DNA from 4 places in the Streptomyces yunnanensis genome. Region 4 is predicted to be linked to each of the others. Evidence: riboswitches for the same ligand, from Rfam matches in the RefSeq annotation. Region 4 holds a riboswitch; each other region holds the start of a gene.

Region 1 (7,801 bases), 560 kb from region 4:
CGCTGGCGCCGCCGGGTTGGTACTTGGCCGCGTAGTCGAACAACGGAGTCGTCAGCTCGATCTCGACCACGGGGAGCGGTCGGCTTCCGACGACGGCCACGGTGAACTCCCGCCCCGGGAGGAACGGTTCCACCAGGAGCTCCTCGTCGGCGGGTACGTCGGCGGCGACCTGTGCCAGGTGGGGGAGTGACGCGACCCGGTGGACGAAGACGCTGGAGCCGTCCGCGACCGGCTTGGTCACCACCGGGCCGTGGGCCAGCAGGCGCTGCACGTCCGGTGGCACCTCGTCCGTCCCTGGGCGCCACAGCACTCCCTCGGTCACCGGCAGGCCCGCGGCGGCCAGCACCGCCCGGGCCCGGTGTTTGTGCCAGGCCGCCGCGCACGCGGCGCTGCCGGCGCCGGTGAAGGGCAGGCCCGCCATCTCCAGCAGTGCCTGGACGTGGCCGTCCTCGCCCCAGCCGCCGTGCAGCGCGAGGAAGACCAACTCCGCGTCCCGCAGCAGCTCCAGGACCGGGCCGCCGGTCAGCGCCGCGTGCATCCGCCGCCGCAATCGTGGCCGGTCCGCGCGCGGTGGCGGAGTCGTGCCGACCGCGCACTCCTTGACGTCGTCGCCGGGGCGCAGCGGCCCGGCCACGACCGGCACGGCGGCGGCCGGGTCGATCAGTGTCACCTCGTGTCCGCGCTCCAGCAGGGCTCGGGCCACCGACCGGCCCGAAGCATGGGAGACGTCGCGTTCCGCGCTCTCTCCGCCGCACAGGACCACCACGCGCTTGCCCGGGTCGTTCATGCCGCCGAGTCCAGGATCATCAGGTTCTCGGGGGTGGGGAAGGGGACGAAGCCGGCTCGGGCGTAGATGTCGTGGGCGTCCAGCGTGGTGAGCAGCACGCGCTTGAGCCGGTAGGGGGCGAGGTGGTCGCGAACGGCGCCGGCCAGCCATGTGCCGAGACCTCTGCCGCGGTGCTCGGGCGCGACGTAGACGTCGCACAGCCAGGCGAAGGTCGCCCGGTCGGTGACGACCCGGGCGTAGCCGACCTGGGAGCCGTCGGGGCCGTGGACGGCGAAGTTGACCGAGGCGCGCGCGGCCTGTTCGACGGTCTCCCGGCTGCGGCCGAGCGCCCAGAACGCGTCCGTGGAGAGCCAGTGGTGGACCAGGTCGACGTCGAGCCGGTTCGGGTCCGTGGACAGTTCGTATCCGTCTTCCCTGGTTGTGGTCATGGTGGGATCGTAGTGATGTTGCTTTTGTTTTCCAAGTAGACGCTTGGAAAACAAAAGTGGTGGCGCTGTCTCGGGGAGGGGGTGGGTGTCGGAAGGTCCTTGTTTGGCGGCGAATGGGGGCTTCGGTGGCCTCGGAGGGAGGTGTATCGTGGCTAATGACTTGAAGTTTCAAGTAAATCGCGCCCGCGGGCGTGGAGTGCGTGGAGTGCGAGGTGCTGGTCATCGCCACGGCGGCGACGGCGGCGACGGCGGCGCGGACCCGGCCTCGGCGCGGTGGCGGCAGGAAAACGGCGGGGGACGAGTTGAGGTAAGGAATGGAGGACCGATGTCCGTACGGCGGCTCAATCACGCGGTGCTGTACATCCGTGAGGTGGCGCGGTCGGTGGCGTTCTACACCGAGGTGCTGGGGTTCACGGTCGACGTGGAGATTCCGGGGCGGGCGGCCTTTCTGAGCGCGCCCGACTCGCACAACGACCACGATCTGGGGCTGTTCGCGGTGGGGCCGGACGCGCCCGGGCCGGAGGGCGGCCGGATCGGCCTGTACCACCTGGCCTGGGAGGTCGGGACGCTGGGCGATCTCTCGGTGATCGCGGGACGGCTGCAGGAGCGGGGCGCGCTGGTGGGGACCAGCGACCACCTGGTCTCCAAGTCGCTCTACGCCCGGGACCCGGACGGCAACGAGTTCGAGGTGATGTGGCGGGTGCCGCGGGAGGACTGGCCGGGGGCGGAGGTGGCGGACCGGCTGCGGCCGCTCGACCTGGCGGCGGCGCTGGAGCGCTGGGGCCCGGACCTGCTGACCGGAGCGGCGGCCGGCTCGGCCACCTGACGCGCCGCCGGGACGAGCACTGTCGGTGTGCGTGCTGCCGGTGTGCGTGCTGCCGGTGGGGTGCGGCCTTTCCTGCCATCCCTTTCAAGGGGGAAGAGTCCGTCCCTTTTAGGGGGGAAGAGGAGGGGGGCCGCACCCCACGGGCGGTGGTACTCAGGGGGTGTCGGGGGCCGGGGTGTCGGTGTCTCCGGTGCGGGGTGCCGGGACGGTGTCGTCGGCGGGCCGGGCGTTCGCCGTGCGGGCCGTCCAGCGCTTCTCGACGCCGCCGAGGCGCCAGTACGCCAGCGCCGCGGCCCACACCACGACGAACAGGCCGACGATGATGAAGCCCACGTTGTCCAGGTCGAGGGAGGAGATCCCCGCCGTCAGCGGATCGTCCAGCCCGAACTTGTCGTGCAGCACGGTCACCAGCTCGATGGTGCCGATGAGGAACGCGACCGCGATCGACAGGCCGGTGATGGTGAGGTTGTAGTAGACCTTGCGCACCGGGTTGGAGAACGCCCACTGGTAGGCGAAGTTCATGAACGTGCCGTCCAGGGTGTCGAACAGGCTCATCCCGGCGGCGAACAGCAGCGGCAGGCACAGGATCGCGTACCAGGGCAGGCCCGCCGCGGCGCCGCTGCCCGCCATCACCATCAGCGTCACCTCGGTCGCGGTGTCGAAGCCGAGGCCGAAGAGGAAACCGAGCGGGAACATCTGGCCGGGCCGGCTGATGGACCTGGTGAGACGGCCCAGGATCCGGTTCATGAAGCCCCGGGAATCCAGGTGGCGCTCCAGCTCCTGCTCGTCGTACGCGCCCGCCCGCATCGCCCGGAAGACCTTCAGAATGCCGACCAGGGCGATGAGGTTGAGGGCGGCGATGAGGTAGAGGAAGGTGCCGGAGACGGTGGTGCCGACGAGGCCGAGCACCTGGTGCGTGCGGGAGTTGTCGTTCATCAGCGTGCCGGCGAGCTGGGCGCCGCCCGCCACCAGCGCGGCCATCACGACGACCACGCTGGAGTGGCCGAGGGCGAACCAGAAGCCCACCGAGACCGGCCGTTTGCCGTCGGCCATCAGCTTGCGGGTGGTGTTGTCGATCGCCGCGATGTGGTCGGCGTCGAAGGCGTGCCGCATGCCCAGGGTGTACGCGGTGATGCCGAGGCCGGCACCGAACACCTGGCTGCCGACCGTGTAGTGGCCCGGCACGACCAGCAGGAACAGCACGCCGAAGGCGACGATGTGCAGCACGGCGATCACGGTCATCAGTCCGGCCGTGCGGACGGTGTCCCGGCGCTGCCAGCGGAAGGAACCGGTGGATCCGGATATGCCGCCAGGGGACGCGTCGCGGGGGGAAGGGGAATTTCCCGGGGTATTCGTGGACAGGGCCATTCGGCCATCACGCTCCAGCACCTCGTGGATCAGTTCGTGAGATGCCGTGGCCGGTCTCCTGGCTTACGGGTGCACGCGTCCGCCCCGCCTTCCCGGCCGCAGGCTGCGGTCAGTGGCGCCGTACGCGCACCGGGCGCGTACGGAGAGGGGTGGAAACTCCCCGATCACAGTGGCGAGGGCCGCGCCGGCCTGGGACACAAGGTCCTGCACCGGTCTTCCCGATCACCACGGCCCGGTCACTCTAGCGGGCGCCGGGGAGAGCGGGCGGGCCCGCCCCGCCCCGGGCCCTCGCCCGGGGCGGGGCGGGCCGTCTCAGAGGGCCAAGGACGACAGGAAGGCGTGCAGTTCCTGGTCGAAGAGCGGGGTGTTCTCCAGGTTCACCATGTGGCCCGCGGCGGGGATGCGGACACGGCGGGCGCCGGGGACCTGGAGCGCTATGGCGTGGGCGTTGGCGGATATGTCGGTGGAGTCGAGGTCGCCGTCGAGGACGGTGGTCGGCACCTTGATCTCGGTCAGGCGGTCCGCGGCGCCGACCTCCAGGGGCATGCCGGCGCCCACACCGTCGGCGTGCACCTCGACATTGGCGCTCGCGGAGGCGCGCATCCGCTCCCGGAAGCCGGGGTGCACGGCGGACGGCGCGCGGTACGGCCCGTCCACCCACATCCGGAGGAAGTGCTCCACATAGCGCTCCGCGCCGTCCGGTGCGCCGATCGCGGCGACCTGCTCCCGGATGTGCTCCAGGACGAAGGGGTCGGTGAAGGGGCGACCGCTGACCCCGGGGGCGGCGAGGAAGAGGGCCGAGACCCGGTCCGGGTGGGCGAGCGCGGTGTCCAGCGCGACCCGGGAGCCGTGCGAGAGGCCGACGAGGACGGCGCGCGGTATGTCGAGCGCGTCCAGCAGGGCCGCCAGGTCGTCGTGGTTGGCCCAGTCGCCCGTCACCGTGGAGGAGAGGCCGTGGCCGCGGGAGTCGTAGCGGACCACCCGCAGGCCGGAGTTGACCAGCCAGGAGAACTGCTCGTCCCACATGTGCTGGTCGAGCATGCCGCCGTGCAGCAGCACCACCGCAGGTCCCGAGCCGGCCGTCTCGTAGAACAGCTCGCCGTCGTCGGCGATCGGCACGGTGCCGTTGTCGATCTCGGACCATGCCTGGAAGTCGTGGGTCATGCTGCGGGGCCTTCTGTCTGCGTCGGGCGGTCGGCTGGTCGGGCGGGCACCGGCGGTCGGTGCCCCTGTGCGGGCGGTATCGCGGCCTGTGCGGCCTCCTGGTCGGCAGCGTCCGGCATTTCGGGATTGCCGCTTTCCTCCGGGGGAACGCGCGAGCCGTCCGCCAAGTGCCGGAATTCCTCCCCGAGCCGATCCAGCACCCGCAGCGCCGTGCGGACCTCCCCGGGCGACAGGTCGGCCAGCCCGCGGCGGAGTTCCGCCGCCTCGGCGTCCTGTATCCCGCGCATCACCTCGGTGCCCTCGTCGGTGAGCCGGATCAGCGACGAGCGGCGGTGCGCGGGATTGGGAGCCGTCACGACCAGGCCCAGATCCGCCGCGTGGTTCACCCAGCGCTGCACCGGCTGTCGGTCCAGGCCCAGGGAGCGCGCCAACTGCGGGACGGTGCGCGGTCCGTGGGTGCGCAGCGCGTCGAGCAGGGCGTGCTCGCCGGCGGTCATGCCGGTGCCTTCCAGCTCCCGCTCCACCGCGCGCACGATCGTCCGGTGCAGCGGCCACAGCCGCCGGATGACGCCGTACAACAGCTCCTCGGTCGCCGCCGGCGGGTCGGCGGTCCGCCGGGTGTCGACGGCATCGGAATCCGGGCCGATGCCCTGGCCGGCACCCTGGCCGGCACCCCCCTCAATGACACTCATGCTGTCATGATGACATCCATGATGTCATTTCGGAAGGGGTGTTGATACCCGGCCGAGGAGAAGGGACCTGGCGCGGAGCCGAGTTGGGGCCGAGTCGGGACCGGTGGCGGAGGGGTGGGGCAGGGGCGGTGGGGTCCGGGCGGGTCAGTCGTCCGACCGGGGCGGCGCCTCGTCCTCGGTGAAGGTCACGACGAGGTCGGCCCGGGGGCGGGTGGCCGCCACGAGGCGGGCGTTGGCCTCGTCGGAGGTGCGGACGAAGTCCTCGGCGTCGATGCGCAGGCGGCCGAACCGCTCGTGGCGGGCGATCAGCCGCCGCACCCGCTCCTGGCCGTCCAGTTCCATGAACCAGACCTCGTCGAGCAGTTCGCGGATCCGCGCCCAGGGGTCGGAGTGCAGCAGGAGGTAGTTGCCCTCGGTGATGACGAGCGGGATGTGCGGGGCCACCGGGATGCTGCCGGCGACCGGCTCCTCGATACGGCGGTCGAACGCGGGGGCGTAGACGGGCGTGCCGGGTTCGGGGGAGCGCAGACGGGACAGCAGGGCCGCGTAACCGGCCGGGTCGAAGGTGTCCGGCGCCCCCTTGCGGTCCATGCGGCCCAGGCGGCGCAACTCCGTCTCGGCGAGGTGGAAGCCGTCCATCGGGACGAGCGCCGCCTGGCCGGTCAGCTCCGCCGCCAGCCAGGCGGCGAGGGTGGACTTACCGGCACCCGGAGGCCCGGCGATGCCGAGCAGCCGGCGCCGGCCGGGCGTCGCGGAAGAGGCGAGCCGGCGGGCCCGGGCCGCGAGGTCGTCGAGGTTCATGATGGGTCCATCGTGCCTGATGGGGCGGGGTTGGCGCCGGGTAACCGGCCCGGCCCGCCGGACGTCGTCCGATTCCGCCCGGTGTGCGGCCAGTAGCATCGGCAGTGTGCCCCGTACCGCCGCCTCCGCCAGCTCTCCTGCCCCGCGGCGCCGGCCGCGCGCCGACGCCGAGCGCAATCGCGGCCGGGTGCTGGACGCCGCACGGGAGATGCTGCGGGCGCACGGCGACGAGGCGCAGATGCCCGAGATCGCGCGTGCCGCGGGCGTCGGGATCGGGACGGTCTACCGGCACTTCCCCAACCGGGCCGCGCTGATCGCGGCCGTGGGGGAGCAACGGCAGGCGGAGATCGTGGAGTTCGGGCGCAGCCGCTGCCTGGCCTGCCCGACCGCCGCCGAGGGGCTGGCCGCCTATCTCACGCACATCGGGGAGGTGCTCGACGCCGAGCGCGGGCTCTCCGCGGCGATCGAGGCGGCGTTCGGCTCCACCGAACCGGCCGGTGAGGGCCGGGAGCGCGCCGAGGAGGTGGCCGCCCAACTCCTCGCCCGCGGCAAGGAGGAGGGGGCGGTCCGGGCGGACGCCGAGGTCGAGGACGTGGTGATGGCGGTGTGCGGACTGGCCGCGGTGATCCGGAACGACGCCGGCGACTGGCACCGCTATGTGCGCACCGTCTGCGCCGGGCTGCGGCCGTAGGAACTGTCCGCGGAGACGCGGAGACGCGGAGACGAGAAAACGGGGCGGCGGGGCGGCGGGGCAGCAGGGGAGGACCGCCCGGGGCGGCCCGGCGGCCCGGGGCGGCGCACTTCCGGTACTCCCGTCGGCCGCCCCTGGGGGGCTCGCCCGGCCGCCCCGTCCTCGTTCAGTCCGCCGCGCCCAGCCGCCACAGGGACGTGACCTCCGCGGCGCGGGCCACGTGGAGCGGGTCGGAGGTGTCCTGGGCGCGCGGATGCCGGGGGGCGATGTCGAGCCGGTCGAGGACGGTGAGGCCGCCCCGGGCGAAGGCGTCGAGGAGTTCGGCGCGCGACCGCAGGCCGAGGTGTTCGGCCAGGTCGGAGAGGATCAGCCAGCCCTCGCCGCCCGGGGTCAGATGGTCGGCCAGACCGGTCAGGAAGCCGTGCAGCATCCGGTTGCCGGGGTCGTAGACCGCGTGCTCCACGGGAGAGGTCGGCTTGGCGGGCACCCACGGGGGGTTGCAGACGACGAGCGGGGCGCGGCCGGCCGGGAACAGGTCGGCCGCGACGATCTCCACCTGCTCGGCGACGCCCAGCCGCGCGGTGTTCTCGCGGGCGCAGGCCAGGGCGCGCGGGTCCTGGTCGGTGGCCACGATCCGCCGCACGCCGCGACGGGCCAGCACCGATGCCAGGACGCCGGTGCCGGTGCCGATGTCGAACGCCAGGTCGCGGCCGGGCAGCGGGGCCTCGGCGACCAGGTCGACGTACTCGCCGCGGGCCGGGGAGAAGACGCCGTAGTGCGGATGGATCCGGTCGCCGCCGAGGGCCGGGATCTGTACGCCCTTGCGGCGCCATTCGTCGGCGCCGATCACGCCGAGCAGTTCCCGTAGGGAGACCAGGGTGGCGGTGTCCCCGGAGGCGCCGGCGGGCGGCTCCGCCCCCTCCGGCGGACCGTAGGCCCGGGCGCACGCCTCGCGGACGTCGGGGGCGCGCGGCAACGGGACGGCCAGGTCCGCGTCCAGCGGGATCAGCAGCATGCCGAGGATCCGGGCGCGCTGGTTCTGGG
Region 2 (7,801 bases), 1.5 Mb from region 4:
TCGGCGTCGGCTTCGAGACGGTCTGCCACCGTCTGAGCACCCTCCAACGCACCGGCCACCGCGGCGTGCCGTTCTCCTTCCTCCGGGTGGACCGGGCCGGCAACATCTCCAAGCGCCAGTCCGCGACCGACTTCCACTTCTCCCGGCTCGGCGGCACCTGCCCGCTGTGGACGGTGTACGAGGCGTTCTCCGCGCCGGGCCGGATACTGACGCAGGTGGCCGAAATGCCGGACGGCAAGCGGTATTTCTGGATCGCGCGGACGCTCACCCGGGGCGGCTTCGGCCACCACGCCCCGCGCGCCGAGTTCGCCGTCGCGCTGGGCTGCGAGCTGCGGCACGCGCACCACCTCGTCTACGCCGAGGGGGTCGCCCTCGACGACCCGCGGGCCGCCACGCCCATCGGCCTGGGCTGCCGGATCTGTGAGCGTCGCGACTGCGCGCAGCGCGCCCGGCCCCCGGCCGGTGGCCGGCTCGCCATCGACCCCGACCGGCGCACCTATGTGCCGTATCCCGTGGAAGGACGCAGTGCCATGCCCGAAGCAGGAGGAGCCACCGCGTGACCAGCCGTATCACCCTCGTCTCACCGGCGATCGGCCCGTCGCTGCGGCAGGGCCGCTTCGACGACGGCGGCCCGCTCGACGCCGTCGGAGCGGCCCAGGCCAGGGCGGCGGCCGGTGCCCTGCCGGCCGCCGGCCGGGTCTGTGTCTCGCCCAGCGTGCGCTGTCGGGAGACGGCCGCGGCGCTCGGCCTCGACGGCGACCCGTCGGGTCCGGAGCTCGCGGGCCTGGACGTCGGCCGCTGGTCGGGGCGGACCCTCGACGACGTGGCGGCGGCCGAGCCCGAGGCGGTGGCCCGGTGGCTGACCGATCCGGGCGCGGCGCCGCACGGCGGCGAGTCGGTGCGCGACCTGTGCGGGCGCGTCGCGCGGTGGCTGGAGGTCTGCGGCCGGGCCGACGGCAGGACGCTCGCCGTGGTCGAACCGGAGGTCGTACGGGCCGTGGTGGTGCACGTGCTGGGCGCGCCCGAGGAGGCGTTCTGGCGGATCGACGTGCCGCCGCTCACGGCCACCGAGCTCAGCGGTCGGTCCGGGCGCTGGAACCTGCGGCTCGGGCGCGCCCTCGCCGCCGGCGCGGAGCCCGAGCACTGACGGCTGCGGCGGGTGTGCCGCGTGGGGTCAGTGGGCCTCGTCCCGGTGGCGGCGGAGCAGCTCCGCGATCGCGCGGCGCAGGCGGTCGGTGTCGGTGCGGTCGTCGGGGCCGCCGACCAGGGCCTCCAGCTCCGAGAGCAGTCGCTCGGTCCGTTTGACCTGCTGGGCGAGCACCCGTACCCGCGCGCTCTGGCCGCCGATCTGGCGGCGGCTCGCGATCAGTTGCTCGTACTCCTCCGGGGTCAGCGCCACCGCCGCACGGCCACCGAGGGTGATGTGACGCGGCTGGGGGGTTCTGGCCATACGGCTCCTCCGCTCGTCGCCTCCGGCGGCCCCGACCCGTGCCCCGACCGGGCGGCCCGGACCGGCCCGCCCGTGGTGTGCGTCCGTGACCTCCGTCGTCGTGTCCGGCATAACGCAAAAGGGCCCTCGGAAGGTTCTTGAGTTCTAGTAGTCGTTGCAACACCCCAGCTCAGGGGATGCAATGGACTTCAAGATCCGAAGGGACCGGACGGCTCAGGGCCCTGTGAAGCTGGGCCGGGAGCGCGCGGAATACTCCCGGCTCGTGCAGCAGGGCTACAGCAACAAGGAAGCCTGCCGACTCGTCGGGATCGATGCCCGGACCGGCAGGAAGTGGCGCAACGGTCGTAGCGCCGACCGCAGACAGAAGGCGGCACCACCGATCAACGCGGTGGTGCCGCCTTCCGGGCCTTCCCGATATCTGCGTGAGGCCGATCGGATCCACATAGCCGACCGGCTCCGGGAGAAGGCGACAGTCCGGGCGATTGCCGCCGAGCTCGGCCGCAGCCCGTCCACCATCAGCCGGGAGATCCGCCGCAACCGGCACCCCGACAGCGGCCAGTACCGCCCGCACGCCGCCCAGGCCCGTGCCGACGCCCGCAGGCCGCGACCCAAGCCGGGCAAGATCGGCCAGAACCCCGAGCTGCGGGACTTCATCCAGGACCGCCTGACCCTACGGTGGAGCCCGGAGCAGATCTGCCAGGCTCTGCGGGCACAGTTCGCCAACCGGCCGGAGATGCACGTGGTCCACGAGACGGTCTACCAGGCCCTCTATGTCCAGGGACGTGGAGAGCTCCGCCGCGAGCTCGCCCGAGCCCTGCGCTCAGGCCGCGCCCGCCGCAAACCCCACCGTCAGGTCGCCTCCCGCCAGCCACGGTTCACCACACCGATGGTCATGATCAGCGAACGGCCCGCGGAAGCATCCGACCGTGCCGGCCCCGGCCACTGGGAAGGCGACCTCATCATCGGCAAGGACGGCAAGTCGGCCATCGGCACTCTGGTCGAACGCGCCACCCGCTACGTCATGCTCCTGCACCTGCCCGGCGACCACGGCGCCGAGCGCGTCCGCGACGCGCTGGTCACCACGGCCCAGACCCTGCCCTCCCACCTTCGACGGTCCCTGACCTGGGACCAGGGAAGTGAGATGGCCGCACACGGCTCGTTCACCATCGCCACCGGCATCCCGGTCTACTTCTGCGACCCGGCCAGCCCCTGGCAACGCGGCTCTAACGAAAACACCAACGGCCTGCTGCGGCAGTACTTCCCCAAGGGCACCGACCTGTCCGTCCACACCCCGCAGCACCTGGCCGCCGTCGCCACCGAACTCAACGGCCGCCCACGCAAAACGCTCGGCTGGGAAACCCCAGCCGAGCGCCTGCATAAACTGCTCGCGGCCTAGACAACCGACCACGTGTTGCAACGACCGCTAGAAACCGCCGTTCCGAAGGGCCCTTTTGTGTCCCAAAACCGTTCAGTTCGAGGCGGGAACCGGTTGTTCGGACGAGACTCTCGCCGGCGCGGGATGGAGCTGCCGCTCGGCCAACTCACCGAAGAGCAGCCCGAATCCGCCCCACAGCACGGCCTGGACGGCCAGTGCGGAGAGCCGGAACCGCCACAGCAGGGCGGCCGGGAAGTCCTTCGGCACCTCGTTGACGACCGGCAGGAACTGGTACGCCAGCCCGATCACGACGACGAAGGCGGCCACCGCGACCACGGTCGCCCACCAGGTGCCCAGGCTGGGCGCGAGGCGCTTGCCCAACTGGGTGGCGGCGACCTCCAGGAGGACGCTGAGCACCATCATCAGGAAGTACAGCGTGGTGCGCTTGCCGATGGTGTCGGGGTCGCCCACCGACGGCGGGTTGGCCGGGTACTTCAGGAACGGTACGACGTACACGGCCAGCAGTGCGGTGCCGGACAGCAGCAGTGCGGTGGCCCGGGGGCCGAAGCGTCCGACGCGGCCGAGTGCGAAGCAGAAGGCGAGGGCGGCGATGCCGCCGAAGGCCACTCCGTAGACCAGGACGCCGGTGGCGAGACCGGCGGTGGACTGCAGAGCGCGGGAGACGACCTCCATCTCGTGCTCGTGGGAGTGGGCCTCCTCGAAACCGATCGCGCTGTTGACGCTCGGCTCACCGAGGACGTAGGCGACGACGAGGGCCAGCACGCCGGCGCCCAGGCCGGCGAGCATGCCCCGTACGAGCAGATTTCTTACCGTTGCGGAGTTCATGGGGCTATGGCGTCCCTTGCGTCAGTGGCAGGGGAAGCCGAGCAGGTGGCGGGCGTCGTGGACCCACTCGTGGACGTCGGTGCCGCTGAACACGGACGTGGCGCCCTGCTCCGCGCCCACGAAGTAGAGCAGGACGAGCATCAGGACGCCGAAGAAGACCGCCCACGGAGCGATCGCCTTCAGCGGCAGCGTGGCGGGAACGACGGGAGTGGTGGATGTCGGCTGAGCGACGGTCTGCGCCATGGCAGAACCTCCTTCTGGGAGTTCGCGTCCCATTTCGGTGGTGCACAGGACGACGGCCGCGGGTCTGACTCACGACACACCCCGGGGGCGTGTCGCACACAGTGGCGCGACCGTGCCGGATTTCCACCGGCTTCCGCTTCGCCGTCGTCGCTATCGAAGAGAAGGTACCGCGTGTCAGGTACATCGCCAAGGCTGGGCCAACGGTCCTGCGCTGCGCCCCGTCGCGGGTGACCCGGCCGGTGGCGGGACAACGTCAGCGGTGGGTGAAGCGGGGCGGGCGCTTGTCGACGAAGGCGGTCATGCCCTCCTTCTGATCGGCGAGGGCGAAGGCCGCGTGGAAGAGCCGGCGTTCGAAGTGGACACCCTCGGCGAGGGTGGTCTCGAAGGACCGGTTGACCGCCTCCTTGACCATCATCGCGACGGGACGGGACATGCCCGCGATGGTCCCGGCCACCGCCAGCGCCTCGGCCCGCAGCTCGTCGGCGGGCACCACGCGGGAGACCAGGCCGGCCCGTTCCGCTTCGACGGCGTCCATGGTGCGGCCGGTCAGGCACATCTCCATGGCCTTGGCCTTGCCGACCGCGCGGGTCAGCCGTTGGGAGCCGCCGATGCCGGGGAGGACGCCGAGCTTGATCTCGGGCTGGCCGAAGACGGCGGTGTCGGCGGCGAGCAGGACGTCGCAGAGCATCGCCAGTTCGCAACCGCCGCCCAGGGCGTATCCGGAGACCGCGGCGACGGTCGGCGTGCGGAGCCGGCCGAGCCGGTCCCAGGCGGCGAACCAGTCGCTCAGGTACATGTCCGGATAGTCCTGTGGCTGCATCTCCTTGATGTCGGCGCCCGCCGCGAACGCCTTGGCCGACCCGGTCAGGACGATGCAGCCGCACTCCGGGTCGCGGTCGAGGGCTTCGGTGGCCGCGACAACCTCGTTCATCAGCCGGAGGTTGAGGGCGTTGAGGGCCTTGGGACGGTTGAGGGTGAGCAGCGCGGTGCGGCCGGTGCGCTCGACCAGGATCGTCTCGTAGCCGTCCGTCGTCGGTGTGGTCATGCCTGGCCTCCGCTTCGCCGCCTGATGTCCCGGACGATGCCGGAGAAGTCCGCCTCGGCGCCCGCTCCCTGGGCGTATGCCTGGTACAACTCGGCGGCACAGAGGCCGAGTTCGGTGCGCACCCCACCGGATCTGGCCGCGTCGGCGGCCAGCCGGAGGTCCTTGGCCATGAGGGGGGCGGCGAAGCCGGGCCGGTAGTCGTGGTTGGCCGGGCTGGTCGGCACGGGGCCGGGGACCGGGCAGTTGGTGGTGAGCGCCCAGCACTGGCCGGAGGAGGTGGCGGCCACGTCGTAGAGGGCCTGGGGGGTGAGGCCGAGGCTCTCCCCGAGCACGAACGCCTCGCTGACCGCGATCATCGAGATCCCGAGGATCATGTTGTTGCAGATCTTCGCGGCCTGACCGGCGCCGGGTCCGCCGCAGTGGACGCTCCTGCGCCCCATGGCGGCGAGCAGCGGTTCGGCCTCGGCGAACTCGTCCGGGCCGCCGCCCGCCATGAAGGTGAGGGTGCCGGCCTCGGCGCCGACCACGCCGCCGGAGACCGGCGCGTCGAGCATCCGCATCCCGGCCGCGGCGGCCCGGGCGTGGGCGGTGCGGGCGTCGGCGACGGCGATGGTGGAGCAGTCGACGAAGAGCGTTCCGGGCCGGGCGGCCGCGAGGACGTCCTGGTAGAGGTCCAGGACGTGGCGGCCGGCGGGCAGCATGGTGAGCACCGCGTCGGCGTCCGCGACCGCCCGGGCCGCCGATCCGGCGGGCTCCACTCCGGCGGTCTCGGCCGCCGCCAGCTGCTCGGGGGTCGTGTCGTGGCCGCGCACTCGGTGGCCGGCCCGGACCAGGTTGGCGGCCATCGGGCCGCCCATGTGCCCCAGTCCGATGAAGGCGAGGGTCGCGGTCACCAGGGGACCTCCTGTGTCGTGCCGGACGGGGCAAGTCCCAGCTCCTCCGTGCCCAAGGGGGCGAAGAAGCGGGCGACATGGGTGTCGCCGACCTCCGCGAGGGTGGGCGGGGACCAGCGGGGGTCGCGGTCCTTGTCGACGATCTGGGCGCGGATGCCCTCGACGAGGTCGGGTGCGGCCAGGGCGGCGCGGGAGACGCGGTATTCCTGGTCGAGCACGGCTTCCAGGGAGCCGAGGTGCCTGGCCCGGCGCAGCGCGGCCAGGGTGACCTTCAGTGCGGTGGGCGACTTGGCGAGCAGCGTCCCGGCCGCCTCCTTGGCCGCCGGATCGCCGTGGTCGGACAGCCGCCCGACGATCTCCTCGACGGTGTCGGCGGCGTAGCAGGCGTCGATCCACGGCCGCTGGTCGGCGAGTTGGCCGGGCGGGGCCTGCCGCACCACGTGCCGGTGGAGCACCTCGTGCAGCGGTGGCGCGGCGAGGTCGTCCAGCAGTGCGGGGAGCGCGGCGGAGGGCACGTAGTGGTCCGCGAGTCCGCACAGGAGGGCGTCGGACGCGCCGATCTGAGTACCCGTCAGGACGAGGTGGGTGCCCAGTTCGCCGGGGGCGAGGGAGAGCAGATAGCTGCCGCCGACGTCCGGGACGAAGCCGATGCCGGTCTCGGGCATGGCGATCCGGGACCGCTCGGTGACGATCCGCACGGCGGCGTGCGCGGAGATGCCGACGCCGCCGCCCATCACGATGCCGTCCATGAGGGCCACATACGGCTTGGGGTAGCGGGCGATGCGGGCGTTGAGCCGGTACTCGTCCCGCCAGAAGGCGGCCGAGGCCGAGCCGTCGCCGTCCCGGGCGTCGTCGTGGATGGCGCGGATGTCGCCGCCGGCGCACAGGCCCCGCTCGCCGGCGCCGGTGAGCACGACGGTCTCCACGGCCGGGTCGTGTTCCCAGTCCGTCAGTGCCTGGTCGAGGGCGCGCACCATGGGGTGGGTGAGCGCGTTGAGCGCCCGGGGGCGGTTGAGGATCAGGCGGGCGGTCCGGCCCCGGATCTCCCGGAGGACGGGCCGGTGGTCCGTGCCGGTCACCGGAGGGCCTCCGTCAGTCCCCGGGCCACGATGACGCGCATGATCTCGTTGGTTCCTTCCAGGATCTGGTGGACGCGCAGGTCGCGCACGATCTTCTCGATGCCGTAGTCGCTCAGGTAGCCGTAGCCGCCGTGCAGTTGCAGGGCGCGGTCGGCGACGGTGTATCCGGTGTCGGTGGCGAAGCGCTTGGCCATCGCGCAGAGTTGTGGTGCCTGCGGGTCGCCCCGGTCGAGTGCCTGGGCGGCCTGGTGCACCAGCGCCCGGGCGGCGGCCAGTTCGGTCGCCATGTCCGCGAGCCGGAACCGCAGGGCCGGCGCGTCCAGCAGCCGTCCGCCGAACGCCTCCCGGTCCGCGAGGTGGACCAGGCTGCGTTCGAGTGCGCTGCGCGCGCCGCCGAGGGAGCAGGCGGCGATGCCCAGCCGCCCGCCGTTGAGGGCGTTCATGGCGATCCGGAAGCCCCGTCCCTCGTGGCCGAGCAGTCGGTCGGCGGGGAGCCGGACCCCGTCCAGGATCACCTGGCGGGTGGGCTGGGCGTTCCAACCCATCTTCCGTTCGTTCGCGCCGAAGGAGAGCCCGGCGTCGTCCTTGTCGACGAGGAAGGCGGAGATCCCGCGCGGCCCGTCGTCGCCGGTCCGCGCCATGACGACGTACACCTGGGCGGCGCCCGCACCGGAGATGAACTGCTTGACGCCGGTGAGCAGATAGTCGTCGCCGTCGCGGACGGCGCGGGTGCGCAGGGCCGCGGCGTCCGAGCCGGCGCCCGGTTCGGTCAGGCAGTAGCTGCCGAGGTCCTCCATGGCGCACAGCCTGGGCAGCCACCGCTCGCGTTGGGCGGCGTCGCCGTAGTGGTCGATCATCCAGGCGACCATG
Region 3 (7,801 bases), 1.6 Mb from region 4:
AAGTTTCCGGTGAATGCCTGGGATGTCGGCGATGACCAGCCGACTTGCGCATCCGTTCGCGAGCGGAGACCGGCATAATCTATCCCCCGATGCCGATTGGCTTCAACTCGCCTATTTCCACTAAAGTTTGGGGTGCACCACACAGGAAAGGGGCGCCAAAATGGCCGTCAAGGAAACCATCCAGGTTGATGAGTCGCAGAAGGATGAGCCGGGTGTTCAGGAGGTAATCACCCCTGTTCCGGTCGGCAACCAGATTGTCAAGAAGGCGACTTACTGGCAGTCGATTCTCCAGGACGACCTCAATCCCGAGGTGACGGACGGCGTCACGCCGATCCGGTTCGCCGTCCCCGCGATGGTCGACGAGGAATACGAGACCGAGGAGTTGAACGAGGACGGCACCAAGAAGATCGCGATCCGTCAGGTTCTCGATCTCAAGTGGTACGAGGCCGACCTCGGCGCCGAGAACGTCGCCAAGCTCCAGGAAGCGGTCAAGTCCTTCGTGGCCGTCGCCCGCGCCTCCGAGGCTCCCGCGTCGAAGCCGGCACGCAAGAAGCGCGCGGCCAAGTAGCGGCCAAGTAAGGGAGCGACGCCCCCTCCGACGAGGGGGCGTTCACGTCCGTACGACCGGGCGCCCTACGGCGCCTGCGCGGCCCCTGCCGGCGCACCGCACACGGCCGGGCCGGGGCGGTCCGGGGCGGGGTCCTCGTCCGGGCTGCCCGCGTCGGTGGTCGTCTCCTCGTCGGTCTCCCCCGGGTGCATGATCTGGACGTCGCGCAGCAGCCCGTCCATCAGGTCGTCCAGGTCGAGGCGCTTCTCCACCGACCGCAGGTCGGCCAGGCCGGCCCGGAGGGTGACCCGGGGTGGTGCGAGGAGCTTGCAGCAGTCCTCGTCGGGCAGTACGGAGATCTGTTCGGTGCCGATGGACCGGGCTTCGTCGATGATCTCCTGCTTCTCCCAGCCGATCAGCGGGCGCAGCACCGGCAGGGTGGCGGCCTCGTCGACGGCGGCCAGGTTCGCCAGGGTCTGACTGGCCACCTGTCCCAGGCTGTCACCGGTCACCAGGGCCTCCGCCGCGATGCGGCCCGCCAACGCGGAGGCCACGCGGACCATGAGCCGTCGTTGTGCGACGACTTGGAGCCTGCCGGCCCCCGCGATCGCCAACTGCTTCTGTGCCTGGCCGAGGGCGATGACGTGCAGCCGTCCGGCGGGCTGGTAGCGGTTGAGTTCCCTGGCCAGGGCGTACGCCTTGTACATGGAGGCGGCGTTCGTATAGGGAGCGCCGGTGAAGTGGACGAAATCGCAGCGCAGTCCACGGCGCATGGCCCGATAGGCCGCCACCGGTGAGTCGTACCCGCCGGACAGCAGCACCAGCGCGCGTCCGCTGGAGCCGACCGGCAGTCCGCCCGGCCCCTGATGGCGGACCCAGGAGACATAGCTTTCCTTGTGGTCGATCTCGATGGAGATCCGCACGTCGGGGTGGGAGAGGTTCACCGGCACCGGCCCGAGGGCTTCCCGGACGCGGGCCCCGAGGAAGCGCTCGAACTGCGACGAGGTCATCTCGAAGCTCTTGTTCCGGCGCTTGACCCGCACGGCGAAGGTGACGCCGGGCCGCTCGGCGCGGACGCCGGCCAGCGCCTCCACGGCTGCCTCGGTGATGTCCGTCACGGACGTGGGGACGCGCACGGCGGGCTCCACCGAGTTGAACCCGATCACCCGGCGGGCGCGGTCGACCAGGACGTCCTGGGGGACGTCGCCGCCGAGCACGGTGACGTGCTGACCGGACTTGATCCAGGTCGAGCCGCCGACTCCGCGCAGGGCGCGGCGGAGGTTGTCGTGCAGCCGCTCGGTGAACCGGTGCCGGTTGCGGCCCTTGAGGACGATCTCGCCGTGCTTGAGCAGGACGCAGTGCCCGCTCGGGCGTGGCCCTGCGGGGGACGGGATGGCGGCAGTGCTCGGTTCGCCGGGCACGAAACTCTCCTTCGCGAGTCGTCGTGAGGACCGGCGCCGGGCCGTGAACGGCAGGCGGGCCGGCCCCTCGTGCCCGGGGCACGGTGGGGTGGAGGCGCACCACTCGCTCAGCGGTCCCGCTGCCGGGTCGCCGTGGACGCGTGCGCGGTGATCGCACCCCGCACGGGCAGTGGCAGGTCTTCGGACTCGTGGGCACGCCCCGAAGAACGGGACTCCTCCTGGCCGTCGCTTCCCAGGCCACAGGCGTGCCCCGTGCGTCATGACGGCGGTCGTTCCCACTCACCGCTGCGAGGCGGTCCCGGACTTGCACCGGGTTCCCTCTCGCGACACCTCGCCTGGCGGGCGAGGTGAACCAGCTGCGCGTACAGGGTAGACAAGGCGGGGCTCGGGCCGTGAATCGAGGCGGGGAAAGGCCGTCGCACCGGCCGCCGCCGGCACGCCGCCGCCGGCCGCCCCCGACCACCGCGTTCGAACACATCGCCCAGGACCGTCTTCCTGCCCGATCACCGGCCGGCGCGGCGGTTAGGGTCTGTCCGACGGGTCAGGGTCGCCCCGGCCACGGCCCATCGGACAGACCCTGACCTGCCCCGGACGGTGAGCGGCCACCCCGAACCGGCGGCCGCTCACCCTGCGCCCACCGGCCGTCCACGAAAGGCCCCCCACCATGACCGCAGCGCAGACCACCACGCTCGGACCCGACAGCGACCTGTCCCAGATCTTCGAACTCGCGCAGCAGCTGCGCGTGGACTCGGTGCGCGCCAGCACCGCGGCCGGCTCCGGGCACCCCACGTCCAGCCTGTCCGCGGCCGACCTGATGGCCGTCCTGATGACCCGCCACCTGCGCTACGACTGGGACGCGCCCGACAACCCCGCGGGCGACCACCTGGTCTTCTCCAAGGGCCATGCCTCTCCCCTGCTCTATGCGATGTTCAAGGCGGCCGGTGTGGTCAGCGACGACACGCTGATGACGACCTACCGCCGCTTCGGCCACCGTCTGCAGGGCCACCCCACGCCCGTGCTGCCCTGGGTGGACGTGGCCACCGGTTCGCTGGGCCAGGGCATCGGCTACGGCGTCGGCATCGCGCTGGCGGGCCGGGAACTGGACAAGCAGCCCTACCGGGTGTGGGTGCTGTGCGGGGACAGCGAGATGGCCGAGGGGTCCGTCTGGGAGGCCCTCGACAAGGCCGGCCACTACCGGCTGGCCAACTTCACCGCCGTCATCGACGTCAACCGCCTCGGCCAGTGCGGCCCCACCGAGCTGGAGTGGGACACCGGCACCTATGCCCGCCGCATCGAGGCGTTCGGTTGTCGCGCGATCGTCATCGACGGGCACGACCTGCAGGCGATCGACCAGGCCCTGACCACCGCCGCCGACGGCCAGGCCCCCACCGTCATCGTCGCCAGGACCGTCAAGGGCCGCGGCGTGGCGGAGGTCGCCGACAAGGAGGGCTGGCACGGCAAGGCGCTGCCCGAGGACATGGCCGACCGCGCCGTCGCCGAACTGGGCGGCGTCCGCAACCTGCACGTGCGCGGTCCCCGGCCGCCCGCGGTGACGCCCGCGCCCATCCCGGCCGCCGGCCCCATCGAGCTGCCGCGCTTCGCGGTCGGCGACAAGGTCGCCACCCGCGTCGCCTTCGGTCACGCCCTGGCCGCCCTCGGCGCCCGCCCGGACGTCGTCGCGCTGGACGCCGAGGTCGGCAACTCCACTCACGCCCAGGACTTCGAGAAGGCCCATCCCGAGCGGTACTTCCAGACCTACATCGCCGAGCAGCAGATGATCGCCGACGCCGTCGGCATGGCCGTGCGCGGGTACCGCCCCTACGCCACCACCTTCGCCGCGTTCCTCACCCGCGCCCACGACTTCATCCGCATGGCCGCCGTCTCCCAGATCACCATGGCGCTGTGCGGAACCCACAGCGGCGTCGAGATCGGCGCCGACGGCCCCTCGCAGATGGGTCTGGAAGACCTCGCCATGATGCGCGCCGTCCATGGTTCCACGGTGCTCTACCCCAGCGACGCCACCTCCGCCGCCGCCCTGACCGCCGCCATGGCCGAGCTCGACGGCATCTCCTACCTGCGCACCACCCGCGGCTCCTACCCCGTCCTCTACGACGGCGACGAGACCTTCCCGGTGGGCGGCTCCAAGACGCTGCGCCACAGCCCGCACGACCGGGTCACCCTGATCGGCGCCGGCGTCACCCTCCACGAGTGCCTGGCCGCCGCCGAGCACCTCGCCGCCGACGACGTCCCGGCCCGCGTCATCGACCTGTACTCCCTCAAGCCCGTCGACGCCGCTGCCCTCGCCCGGGCCGCCCAGGAGACCGGCGCCCTCGTCGTCGTCGAGGACCACCACCCCGAAGGCGGCATCGGAGAAGCCGTCCTGTCGGCGCTCGCCGCCACCGGCAGCCATCCCGCCTTCAGCCACCTCGCCGTCACCGGCCTGCCGGGCTCCGGCACCACCGACGAACTCCTCGACGCCGCCGGCATCTCCCATCCCCACATCGCCCGGGCGGCCCGCGCCCTGCTCGGTCCGTAGCCCGGCGCGGCGCCGGAGCGGGAACGTTCACCTCGCCCACACGTCGTGCAGCCTCGTCGAAGCGCGCTGAAGGGCTGGTCAGCAGCGACCTATACTCCCCTGCGTGTCTTCGACGGGTGGGGTGTCCACGGGTGTGCGGCAGCTTCGACTGGCTCTTCTCGGACCGCTTCAGGGCTGGCGTGGTGGCATACCGCTGGAGCTCGGTCCGGTGCGCGAACAGGCGCTGCTCGCCGCGCTGCTGCTGCGGCCGGGGGTGACGGCCAGCCGTCAGCAACTCCTCGACGGTGTCTGGGGCACGGAGCAGCCGGGCACCGGCGCGAAGGTGATTCCGGTCTATGTGCACCGGCTGCGCCGATGCCTGGACGGTCCCGGGAACGGCCCCGCGGAGTCCGTGATCGTCACCGACCGCGGGGGCTATCGCTTCGTCCCGCGGGACGTGTGGGTGGACGCGGCGCGCATGGAGGAGTTCGCAGCCGAGGCGAGCTCGGCGCGGGGCTGCGGCGACCTGGACACCGCGGTGGATGCCTGGTCCAAGGCCCTGGAGCTGTTCCGGGGTGAGCCGTTGGCCGGGATTCCCGGGCCGTTCGCGCAGGGGGAACGGCTCCGGTTGACGGAGTACCGGCTCGCCCTGCTCCAGGACAAGCTCGGTTGCGAGCTGCGGCTGGGCCGGCACGCGGCGGCCGTCGGCGAACTGTTCGCGCTGACCGAGGCGCACCCATACCACGAGGCACTGGCCGCCCTGCTGATCCGTGCCCTCTACGTCGGCAATCGGCAGGCCGATGCCCTGGACGTCTACGCCAAGGTGCGCCGTCGCCTGGTGCGGGACCAGGGGGCGGAGCCGGGACCCGAACTGCGGCAGACGCACGAGGCGGTGCTGCGCCGCGATGACGCGCTGCTGTTCGGCACGGCCGTCCGGCAGCAGTCCCGGCCGGCGCCGGCGCGGCCGCCGGCCGGGCGCCGGAACCGTCCCGAGCGCCCGGTGCGCAACGAACTGCCGGTCGGCGTCGGCAACTTCACCGGCCGGGACCGGGAGCTCGCGCTCCTCGGCGCGTCGGCCGCGGACCCGGACGGTGTGACGGTCCGCGCGGTGGACGGCATGGCCGGCGTCGGCAAGACCGCGCTGGTGGTGCACGCGGCGCGGACGGTGCGCCAGCGGTATCCGGACGGCGCTCTGTTCGTCGATCTGCACGGGTACCGCGAGGATCGCGGGGCACCGGGTCCACAGCGGGTGCTGCGCCGGCTGTTGCGGGCGGTCGGCGCCGACGAGGGGGAGGATTCCGAGGACCTGGACGAGCTGGCCGCGTCCTGGCGGACGGCGACCGCCGCGCTGCGGCTGCTGCTGGTCCTCGACGACGCCGCCGGCGCCGAGCAGGTGCGTCCGCTGTTGCCCGCCGGGCCGGGCAGCATGCTGCTGGTGACCAGTCGTCAGCGGCTGACCGGCCTGGACGTGGACCGCAGGATCTCGCTGGCCCCGCTCGACCTCGACGACGCGGTGGGCCTGCTCAGCCGCATCGTGGGCGGCTCGGGCTCCGCCCACGAGCACGGCGCGATCCGCCGGCTCGCCGGCCTGTGCGATCAGCTGCCGCTGGCCCTGCGCATCGCCGGTGCGCGGCTGCAGAACCGCCCGTTGTGGGCGTGGGAGTCGCTGGCCGCCCGGCTGGCGGACGACGAGCGCCGGCTCGGTGAGCTCTCGGTAGAGGACCGCAGCGTGGAGGCCGCGTTCCAGCTCTCCTACGACCAGTTGCCGGCCGTCGAGCAGCGCGCGTTCCGCGCCCTGGGGCTCTCCCCCACCGTGGAACTCGACGCGTTGACGCTGGCCGCCATGCTCGACTGGACACGGCCGGACGCCGAACGCGTCCTGGGGAGCCTGGTCGATGCGAGCCTCGTGCAGCAGGTGGCGGCCGACCGCTATCGGTTGCACGACCTGGTCGCGGTCTACGCCCGGCGCGTCGCGGCCGGGTTTCCCGGGGAGGTCGCGGCGGTCCGGGACGGGGTGTTCCGGTTGTATGTGTCCGCCGCCCGCCGTTCCAGCGACTGGGGGCCCTCGGCCTTCCCGACCGGTCCGGCTCCGGGGACCGCCCCGTTCGCCGACTGGGAGGAGGCGACGAACTGGCTGGACGCGGTGGGCGGCGAGCTGGTCGACGTGGTCGGGCACGCGGTGGACGTGGGCAAGCTGGACGAGGCGTGCTGGATCACCGAGGGCCTGTTCGACTACCTCACCCGGCAGGGTCGGTTCCACGAGTGCCGCACCGCCCTGGAGACGGTGCTGCCCCTGGTCCCGGCGGTCACCGACCGGCGGATGGTCTCCGAACTGCGCACCTGTATGGGGATGATGTATGGCCTACAGGGGCGTTACGAGCAGGCCCACCCCTTGTTGACCGAGGCCCTGGAGATCAGCCGTCGCGCCGGCGACCTGTTGGAACAGGCCAGGGCCCTGGGCAACCTCGGGACGTTCGCCAATCTGCAGGGCCGGGTCGCGGAGTCCATGGAGTTCTTCGCCGAAGTCGCCGGGATCGTCGGGAAGTTGGACGACGAATGGCTCACGGCCGTGGTCACGGCCACCGTCGGCGACATGCACCATCAGCTCGGCGAGCACGAGCGGGCGTACGAGTGCTACACGGAGGCGATCGTCCTCGCCGAGCGGGTCGACAGTCCCCGACTGCTCGGCAAGACGCTGCTCCGCCTGGGGTGTCTGCAACTCGACCGCGGCCGGCCCCTGGACGCCGCGGGCACGCTGCACAGGGCCGCGGACCTGGCCATCCGCCTGGCGGACGTGCCCCTCTATGCGACCGTCCTCGGCAGACTGGGCACCGCCGCGGCCTGTCTGGGCAACGTGGCGCAGGCGGCCGAGTTCGGCAGCCGGGCGCGCGGGGTGCTGAGCGGGCGGACCGGCGGCACATCCGAGATGGTCCGCACGCGAATGGTCTGGAACAACGTCGCGGCGGAGGACCTCGCCGGATCGCGGGAGTTCTTCGAGCGGTCCGTGGCCCTCCCCGACGCCGCCCCCAACCGCGCGCGGATCTCCCACTTCCTGGACGACATCCGCCGCCAACGACAGTGGGACGGAACCGACTTCTAGTTTCGACTTCTCATTTCGGCTTCTCGTTTCGGCCCGGTCGGTCGCACGGTGCTACGGCAGTGCGTCGGTGTCCAGGGCGGCTGCCCGCAGCGCCTCGGCGACCAGGAGCACGGCGTCCCGCGGCTGCCCGGGCAGTCTGGCCAGCAGCAGGCGCCGCTGTTCCTGGGCGCCGCCGCGCACGGGCCGGATGGCCACGCCCTCGGGCACCGCGTCCGTCA
Region 4 (7,801 bases):
CCTCCGCACGCGCCGGACGCTCCGGTTCGGGCTGCCGCGGCAGCTCGGGGGCCGGCGCGTCCGCCGGCTGCTCCCGGGGCCCGCCGTCCTGCGGCGGCAGCCCGCCGGGACCGCCGTCGGGCCCGCCGCCCGGGCCGCCGTCCGGGCCCTCCGGCTCCGGATCGTCGTCGCCGTCCGGGTCCTGCCCGCCGGACTCCTCCAGCACCTGATCGAGCTTGTCCTCGTCGAGCCCCGGCGCGTCGAACGGGGCCCGCCTCCGCCGGTGCGGCAGCGCCAGCAGCGCCGCCTGACGGACGTCCTCCGGGAGCACCTCGGTCCGCCCGTCCCAGGCCGCCAGCGCGGTCGCCGTGCGGGCCATCACGATGTCCGCCCGCATCCCGTCCACCTCGAACGCCGCGCAGGTCGCCGCGATCTGCCGCAGCGCCGTGTCGCCGAGCGACACCGACGGCAGCAACTCACGGGCCCGCGCGATCCGTTCCCGCAGCTGACGCTCCTCGTCCGCCCAGCGCGCCGCGAAGCCCGCCGGGTCGTCGTCGTAGGCCAGCCGGCGGCGGACCACCGCCACCCGTTGCTCCGGGTCCCGGGACGCCGCGACCTCCACGGTCAGCCCGAACCGGTCCAGCAACTGCGGCCGCAGCTCGCCCTCCTCGGGGTTCATCGTCCCCACGAGCAGGAACCGGGCGGCATGCCGCACGGAGACGCCCTCCCGCTCCACGTAGGAGGCGCCCATGGCGGCGGCGTCCAGCAGGAGGTCCACCAGGTGGTCGTGGAGGAGGTTGACCTCGTCCACGTAGAGGACACCGCGGTGCGCATCGGCCAGCAGGCCCGGCTCGAACGCCTTCACGCCCTCGGACAGGGCCCGTTCGATGTCCAGCGCGCCGACCAGTCGGTCCTCGGACGCGCCCACCGGCAGCTCGACCATCCGCGTCGGCCGCTGCTCGGCGTCGGCCGCGGCGTGCGGACCGTCCGGGCAGGCGGGGTCCGGCGCGCTCGGCGCACACGCGAAGCGGCAGCCGGCGACCACGTCCACGGCCGGCATCAGCTCCGCCAGCCCGCGCACCATCGTCGACTTCGCGGTGCCCTTCTCACCCCGGACGAGCACCCCGCCGATCGCCGGCGAGATCGCGTTCAGCAGGAGTCCCAGGCGCATGTCGTCCATGCCGACGACCGCCGTGAACGGGTACTGCCGGGTCGGGTTCTGCGTCGTTGTCATGCCTTGTCGTCCTCCACGTCGCCGGCCGGCTCCTGTCGTGTCCCCTGGATCGTGCTCACGGCGCCCCCGGAGGAACGAACGGCAGCCCCTCCGGCACCCCCTCCTCGATCAGCCGCAGCAGCGCCTTGGTGTCCGCGTGCTCCTCGATCAGATCGCCCAGCCGGTCCAGCTGCTCCTCGCGCAGCGCGCCGAAGCGGGTGTCCGGGGCCGGCACGAACCGGCGGCCGGCCGCCCGGGCCACCTCCCGCAGGAACGCCCGCCGGAACCCGTCGCTCTCCAGGGAGCCGTGCCAGTGCGTGCCCCACACGGACCCCACCCGGCACCCGTCCAAGCTGTTTCCTTGGTCATCAGAGATGAACGCCTCGTCGCCCCCGGCCACTTCGGCGACGCCGTGGTGGATCTCGTATCCCTCCACCCGCTCGCCAAGTGCCTGGCCCACCGGCCTCGCGAGGCACTTCTCGCGGGCGAACCGCACCCGGACCGGCAGCAGCCCCAGCCCGTCCACCGTGCCCGCCCGCGACTCGACCTCGTCCTCGATGCGCTCGCCGAGCATCTGGAAACCGCCGCAGACGCCCAGCACCGGGCGGCCCTCCGCGGCCCGCCGGACCACCGCGTCCGCCAGCCCGCGCTCCCGCAACCAGGCCAGCGCGCGGACCGTGCCGCGGGTCCCCGGCAGCACCACCAGGTCCGCGTCGGCCAACTCCTCGGGCCGGTCCACGAACCGCACCACCACGCCCGGTTCGGCCGCCAGCGCGTCCACGTCGGTGAAGTTGGACATCAGCGGCACCGCGCACACCGCGACCCGGAGGATGTCCTCGCCGGCCGGCGGCGCCACCACCGACTCGCGGACCGCGCCGCGCAGCGACACCCTCAGTCCGTCCTCCTCGTCGATGCCGAGCCCGTGCGCGTACGGCAGGACGCCGTACGTGGCCCGCCCGGTGAGCCCGCGCAGCATCTCCAGCCCCGGCTCCAGCAGCGTCACATCGCCGCGGAACTTGTTGACGAGATAGCCGGCGACCAGCGCCTGGTCCTCCTCCGACAGCAGCGCGGTGGTGCCGAAGAACGACGCGAAGACCCCGCCCCGGTCGATGTCGCCGACCACCACCACCGGGATCCGTGCCGCCCGGGCGATGCCCATGTTGACGATGTCGGTCCGCCGCAGGTTGATCTCGGCGGGGCTGCCGGCGCCCTCGCAGATCACCGCGTCGTGGGTGCGCCGCAGCTCCGCCAGACAGTCCGTCACCGTGCCCAGCAACTGCTCCTGCCGGCCGGAGTGGTAGCCGCGCGCGCTCAGCTCGCCCACCGGCTTCCCCAGCAGCACCACCTGGCTGCTGCGGTCGCTGCCCGGCTTGAGCAGCACCGGGTTCATCAGCGCGGTCGGCTCGACCCGGGCCGCGGCCGCCTGCATCGCCTGCGCCCGGCCGATCTCCGCGCCCTCCCGGGTCACGAACGAGTTCAGCGACATGTTCTGCGCCTTGAAGGGCGCCACCGAGACGCCCTGCCGGACCAGCCAACGGCAGATGCCGGCGGTCACCACGCTCTTGCCGGCGTCGGACGTCGTCCCGGCCACCAGCAGCCCGCCGCCCACGGCCCCGCCGGCCGCCCTCCTCCGCCCGTTCACCGGGTTCTCCTCCCGTTCCCGCGCAGGCTCCTGCGCCGTACCGTGCCCGCCGCCAGCCGGCCCGCCACCGTGACGCCCAGCGCCAGCAGGCCCACCCGCCGGGACAGGCGCACCGCCCGCTCGATGTCGGGCACCTGGGGCGGCCGTGCGCCGCCGTTGAGCACCGGCCGGTGCTCCACCCGCCCGCCGTACGCCAGGGTGCCGCCCAGGCGGACGCCCAGCGCCCCCGCGAACGACGCCTCCACCGGGCCCGCGTTGGGGCTCGGATGGGCCCCGCCGTCCGCCCGCCAGGCCCGCAGCGCACCGCGCCGGTCCGGGCCCGCCAGGACCGCCAGCGCCGCGGTCAGCCGGGCGCCGGGCCAGCCGGCGACATCGTCGAGACGGGCCGCCGCCCAGCCGAACCGCCGGTAGCGCGGCGACTTGTGACCCACCATCGCGTCCAGGGTGTTCACCGCCCGGAACGCCACCAGGCCGGGCACGCCGCCGAGGGCGCCCCACACCAGGGCGCCCACCACCGCGTCCGAGGTGTTCTCGGCGACCGACTCCACCACCGCACGGGCCATCTGCGGCCCGTCCAGGGACTGCGGATCGCGCCCGCACAGATGCGGCAGCCGTTCCCGCGCCACGTCCAGGTCACCGACGGCCAGCGCACCGCCCACGGCCCGCGCCTCCCGGCCGAGCGAGGTGCCGCCCAGCACGGCCCACACGGCCGCCGCGGTCAGCGCGGTCCGGGCGCCCGGACGGTCCCGCAGGGCGCGCTCCAGCAGTGCGGCGCCGACGGCCGCGCCGCCCGCGCAGACCAGGGTGTGCGCCGTCCCGTGGCCGCGGTGGTCGCGCCACAGCCGGCGTTCGACGGCGCCCGCGGCCCGGCCGAACGCGGCCACCGGATGGCCGCGCCGCGGATCCGCCGCGATCAGGTCGCCGAGGTAGCCGAGGACCGCGCCGCACGCATATCCCGCGTGTTCGCCGCGCATCGGATCAGGCCGCCGTCCGCCCTCGGAGGGACCCGGCGGCAGCGGGCAGGGGAGCTCTCGACGGGCAGCCGGGCATGGCGGTATGTCCTCACTCAGGGTCCGCGCCCTGGCTCGACGTGACGGCGACCAGAGTCTCCTGGCTCCCGGATCGGCGCCGCCCCCGGCCTTCCCGCCCGTACGGAGTACGGGCCGTGGCCCTCGTCGGAGGAGCGCTCCCCGGTGACAGTGGCGGGACCGCGCCGGATTCGCACCGGACTTCCTCTGCTGTCGCCGATTGGCCCCGGCAGTCCACCACGCCCCGCGAAGGCCCGTCAACTCACCCTTGACCTGCGCAGCAGCCCCACCGCCGGACCTGTGGCCAAAGCCACAGGGTGGCCGCCGGCTCACGGACGGTTGCCCCTGGCACGCCTCCCGCGCCACTATCTGGTGCACGGTGGGCGAAGGGGCCCGCCGGGAGGGGGACCGGGGGATGCCGGAGAGCGCCGACCGCCACGAGATCCGCATCAGGGTCACGGGTACCAACAATCCGAGCCAGGACATCGACGACCTCACCGCATGGCTGGAGCGCGAGCCCTGGCTGACGCGGCACCAGCACGACTGGCAGCGCCGGCCCCGCCCCGAGGAGGGCCCCGGCCGCGACGCCGCCGACGGCGCGATGGCGGTCGGCGTCGACGACCTGATCCTGGTCGTCGTCGGGGCGGTCGCCGCCGAGATCACCAAGGGACTGGGCATCGCCTTACGCGAGTGGCTGCGCCGCCGCCGGGAGGCCCGCGAGGAGGGCGAGGAGCCCTCGGTCGCGGTCGGCGCCGGCCCGCAGGTGCACGACCTCGGCGAGGGCCCGCAGCAGCCGGCCGGCCCGGGGTCCGCGCGCCCCCGCACCGGAAGCCGTGCGGACGAGGACGGCAGCACCGGCGAGGACTGACCCGGATGTCCGAGTACGACGCCCGGGGCAAGGTCAACCGCGCCCTGCTGATCTGCGTCCACGACTACGAGACGCTGACCCGCCTGCCCGCCGTCGAGGACAACGCCGAGGCGCTCCGCCACGCCCTGACCCGCCCCGGCACCGACCTGTTCACCGCCGACGAGGTGGTGGTCTGCCGGCCGCACCGGCCCGAGGACCTCAGCACCGCCCTGCGCACCGCCGCCGACGAGGCGCGCGGCCTGCTGCTGGTGTACTTCTCCGGCCACGGCTGGGTCGGCAACGACGGCGCCGACCTCCAGCTGATGGTGGGCGCCTCGGACACCCGCCAGAGCCACACCACCGTCTCCTGGCAGGACACCGTGCTCTCCTGCCTCGACAACGCCCGCGCCGACCGCGTCGTGATCGTCCTGGAGTGCTGCTACTCCGGCAACGCCGACAGCGCCTTCCACGCCCTGCGCAAGCCCGTCTCGCTGCTGATGGCCGCCCAGCCCAACCGCCGGATCTTCAGCGGCGAGGAAGGGGCCGGCGGCACCGCCTTCACCCGCGCCGTGGTGCGGATCCTCGAACAGGGCCGCGCCGACCGGCCGTTCGTCACCTTCGACGACCTCGCCGGCGCCCTGCGCGACGAACTCGCCGACGAACGGACCCCGATGGGCGAGGCGTGGGAGCCGCGCGCCGCCAAACAGAACACCCTCGACGACGTCGTCCTCTCCTTCGCCACCCCCGAGAACCGGCCGGCCACCCCGCTGAAGGTCCGGCTGCGCCGCTGGTCCAACCAACACCTGCGGCGCCGCGCCAAGCTCCTCGTCGCCCTCGCCGCGGTGTGCGCGCTGGTCGCCGCGGGCCTGGTCGCGGCCCGCGTGCTGACCCCGCCCGCACCCTGCCCGCCCGCCCTGGAGCTGCGGCTGCTCACCGCGCCCGAGGCCGAGCCCGCCCTGCGCCGGGCCGCGTTCGACTACGAGATGTCCCCGCTCAACACCCGCCCGCTGGACGGCGAGGGGGACCTCCCCGACGGCTGCCGGCGGGCCCAGATCACCGTCTACTCCGCCGCCAAGGACCAGGTCGACCAGGGCTTCGCCGCCGCCGACCGCTGGCAGGGCGAGGCGCACGGGGGCGCCCCCGGGGCCCCCGCCAGGTCCACCGCCCCCGACCCCCTCTACCGGCCCGGCCCGCAGCCGGACCTGTGGATCCCCGAATCCACCGCCGACTACGAGGAGGCCCGCCGCGGCATGCCGTCCACCGGCTCCCCGGCCGCCCTGCACGACACCGGCCCGGTCGCCTACAGCCCCCTGGTCGTCGGCATCCCCGCCGGCACCCAACTCGACGGCGTCGAACGGGTCGACGCACCCTGGAAGGACCTGCTGACCAGCACCGACAGCGACCACCAGAACCTGCGGCTGCTGCGCCCCAGCCCGGTCCTCTCCGGCACCGGGCTGCTGCACACCCTCGGCCTCTACCTCGCCGGCGACGGCGCCCCCATCGGGCCGTCCGGCGCCCCCGACCCCACCCGCGCCCAGAACGCCGAACGCCGCCTGGTCGCCCCCGGCAGCCAGTACGCCGGCAGCCCCGAACTCCTGTGCTCGCTGCGCCAGGACGGCGGCCCGGACCAGGCCCCGGACCGGCCCGGCAACGGCCGGAGCCCGCACTCCGCCCCCCTGGTCTCCGAGAAGTCCCTCGCCGACTTCAACCTCGGCCACGCCCTCGGCGGCTGCCCCGCCCTCGACGCCCCGCCGCCCCTCGGCGACCGCTACTACGCCTACTACCCCAAGAACGTCCCGGCGCTGGACCACCCGCTGATCCGCGTGGACTGGGCCGGCACCGCCGACGCCGCACCCCGCCGGGCCGCCGTCGCCCGGTTCGCCGACTGGCTGCGCGACCCGGCCGGCGGCCAGCGGTCGCTCACCGCGCAGGGCTACCGCGGCCTCCCCGAGAAGGACGGCTCGGCGCCCCGCCCCGACCCCGCGTCCCCGCTCCTCAACCCCCGTGCCGACACCGACCCCACCGCCCCCGTCACCCGCTTCACCGCCGGCCCCGACCAGGTCGCCCAGGTGCTGACCGACTACAACCGGGCACAACGCGCCAGCCGGCTGCTGATCCTGATGGACACCTCCACCTCGATGGCCGACGGCGGCAAACTCCCGATCGTGGTCGGCGCCGCCGCCCGCGCCCTGGAGATGGTCGGCGCCCACCACACCTACGGCCTGTGGACCTTCCCCGACCCCGCGCACCCCGGCGCCCCGGCGGCGGTCCGCCGGGCCGTCCCGCTCGGCAGCACCGACCCCGCGCCCGGCCGGGCCGCCCTGGACCGGATCGCCAAGGGCGAACTGGTCGACCACGGCGCCGCGATGGAGGAGGTGCTGACCACCGCGGTGACCGAGATGAAGAAACCGGGCGAGGGCAACAGCGCCATCGTGCTGCTCATCGACGAGGACGACGGCGGCCCCCGGCGGGCCGCGGGCGTGGAACAGAAGCTCACCACCCTGCTGAAGGAGGCCCCCGAGGTGCCGGTGCTGACCGTGGTGATGGGCCGGGTGGGCTGCGACACCTTCGTCTTCCAGGGGCTGGCCCGCGCCTCCTCCGGGCAGTGCGTGCCCGGCGGCCCGGCCGCGCCCGACCTGCTGGCCGGGCTGGTGGCCTCGGTCGGCACCGCGGGGACGGTGCGGCGGTGAGGGCCCGGGCCGCGCTGCCGGCCGCCGCCCTCGCGCTGCTCCTGACCGCCGCGGTCGGCGGCTGCACGTCCGGACGACCCGCCCCCGAACAGGGCCCGATCGTCCTGGCCACCGGCAGCGACCTCAGCAGCTCCGGCGTCCGCCAGGACCTCATCCACGCCTGGGAGCGCCGCACCGGCCGCACCGTGCGGATCGTCAAACTCCCCGACACCGCCGACGCCCAGCGCAGCCAGCTGCTGGCCGCCGGACAGTCCGGCAACAGCGGCTACGACGTGCTCAACATCGACGTGGCCTGGACCGCGGAGTTCGCCGCCGCGCACGTCATCCGCCCCTGGGACGGCGGCCTGGACGGCGACTTCCTGCCCAGCGTGGTCAAGACCGCCACCGGCGACGACGGAAAGA

What was found. Region 4 has a riboswitch for cobalamin ahead of MOV08_RS30930 (cobalamin biosynthesis protein). Riboswitches for the same ligand answer to the same signal wherever they lie in the genome.
Region 1: it holds a riboswitch for cobalamin, as region 4 does, so the genes downstream of both, nicT (Nickel transporter NicT) here and MOV08_RS30930 (cobalamin biosynthesis protein) in region 4, are expected to answer to the same signal.
Region 2: it holds a riboswitch for cobalamin, as region 4 does, so the genes downstream of both, MOV08_RS37570 (CbtB domain-containing protein) here and MOV08_RS30930 (cobalamin biosynthesis protein) in region 4, are expected to answer to the same signal.
Region 3: it holds a riboswitch for cobalamin, as region 4 does, so the genes downstream of both, thiI (tRNA uracil 4-sulfurtransferase ThiI) here and MOV08_RS30930 (cobalamin biosynthesis protein) in region 4, are expected to answer to the same signal.

What each region holds. Positions count from the first base shown of each region.
Region 1 covers NZ_CP095749.1:6,536,735-6,544,535, forward strand. The annotation lists gene MOV08_RS28515 (D-alanine--D-alanine ligase family protein) at 1-787, opposite strand, end outside; gene MOV08_RS28520 (GNAT family N-acetyltransferase) at 784-1,215, opposite strand; gene MOV08_RS28525 (VOC family protein) at 1,541-2,041, shown strand; gene nicT (Nickel transporter NicT) at 2,195-3,409, opposite strand; cobalamin riboswitch at 3,441-3,654, opposite strand; gene MOV08_RS28535 (alpha/beta fold hydrolase) at 3,722-4,573, opposite strand; gene MOV08_RS28540 (MarR family winged helix-turn-helix transcriptional regulator) at 4,570-5,265, opposite strand; gene MOV08_RS28545 (nucleoside/nucleotide kinase family protein) at 5,410-6,066, opposite strand; gene MOV08_RS28550 (TetR/AcrR family transcriptional regulator) at 6,173-6,757, shown strand; gene MOV08_RS28555 (class I SAM-dependent methyltransferase) at 6,924-7,801, opposite strand, start outside.
Region 2 covers NZ_CP095749.1:8,566,522-8,574,322, reverse strand. The annotation lists gene MOV08_RS37595 (short-chain fatty acyl-CoA regulator family protein) at 1-560, shown strand, start outside; gene MOV08_RS37590 (histidine phosphatase family protein) at 557-1,147, shown strand; gene MOV08_RS37585 (hypothetical protein) at 1,175-1,450, opposite strand; gene MOV08_RS37580 (IS30 family transposase) at 1,632-2,846, shown strand; gene MOV08_RS37575 (CbtA family protein) at 2,919-3,671, opposite strand; gene MOV08_RS37570 (CbtB domain-containing protein) at 3,693-3,914, opposite strand; cobalamin riboswitch at 3,952-4,097, opposite strand; gene MOV08_RS37565 (enoyl-CoA hydratase) at 4,168-4,959, opposite strand; gene mmsB (3-hydroxyisobutyrate dehydrogenase) at 4,956-5,852, opposite strand; gene MOV08_RS37555 (enoyl-CoA hydratase/isomerase family protein) at 5,849-6,931, opposite strand; gene MOV08_RS37550 (acyl-CoA dehydrogenase family protein) at 6,928-7,801, opposite strand, start outside.
Region 3 covers NZ_CP095749.1:8,713,319-8,721,119, reverse strand. The annotation lists gene MOV08_RS38155 (Lsr2 family protein) at 161-568, shown strand; gene thiI (tRNA uracil 4-sulfurtransferase ThiI) at 634-1,968, opposite strand; cobalamin riboswitch at 2,123-2,341, opposite strand; gene MOV08_RS38145 (transketolase) at 2,633-4,504, shown strand; gene MOV08_RS38140 (AfsR/SARP family transcriptional regulator) at 4,608-7,583, shown strand; partial or broken gene MOV08_RS38135 (type 2 periplasmic-binding domain-containing protein) at 7,635-7,801, opposite strand, start outside.
Region 4 covers NZ_CP095749.1:7,095,142-7,102,942, forward strand. The annotation lists gene MOV08_RS30920 (putative cobaltochelatase) at 1-1,213, opposite strand, end outside; gene MOV08_RS30925 (cobyric acid synthase) at 1,269-2,834, opposite strand; gene MOV08_RS30930 (cobalamin biosynthesis protein) at 2,831-3,808, opposite strand; cobalamin riboswitch at 3,939-4,069, opposite strand; gene MOV08_RS30935 (hypothetical protein) at 4,278-4,730, shown strand; gene MOV08_RS30940 (caspase, EACC1-associated type) at 4,736-7,399, shown strand; gene MOV08_RS30945 (extracellular solute-binding protein) at 7,396-7,801, shown strand, end outside.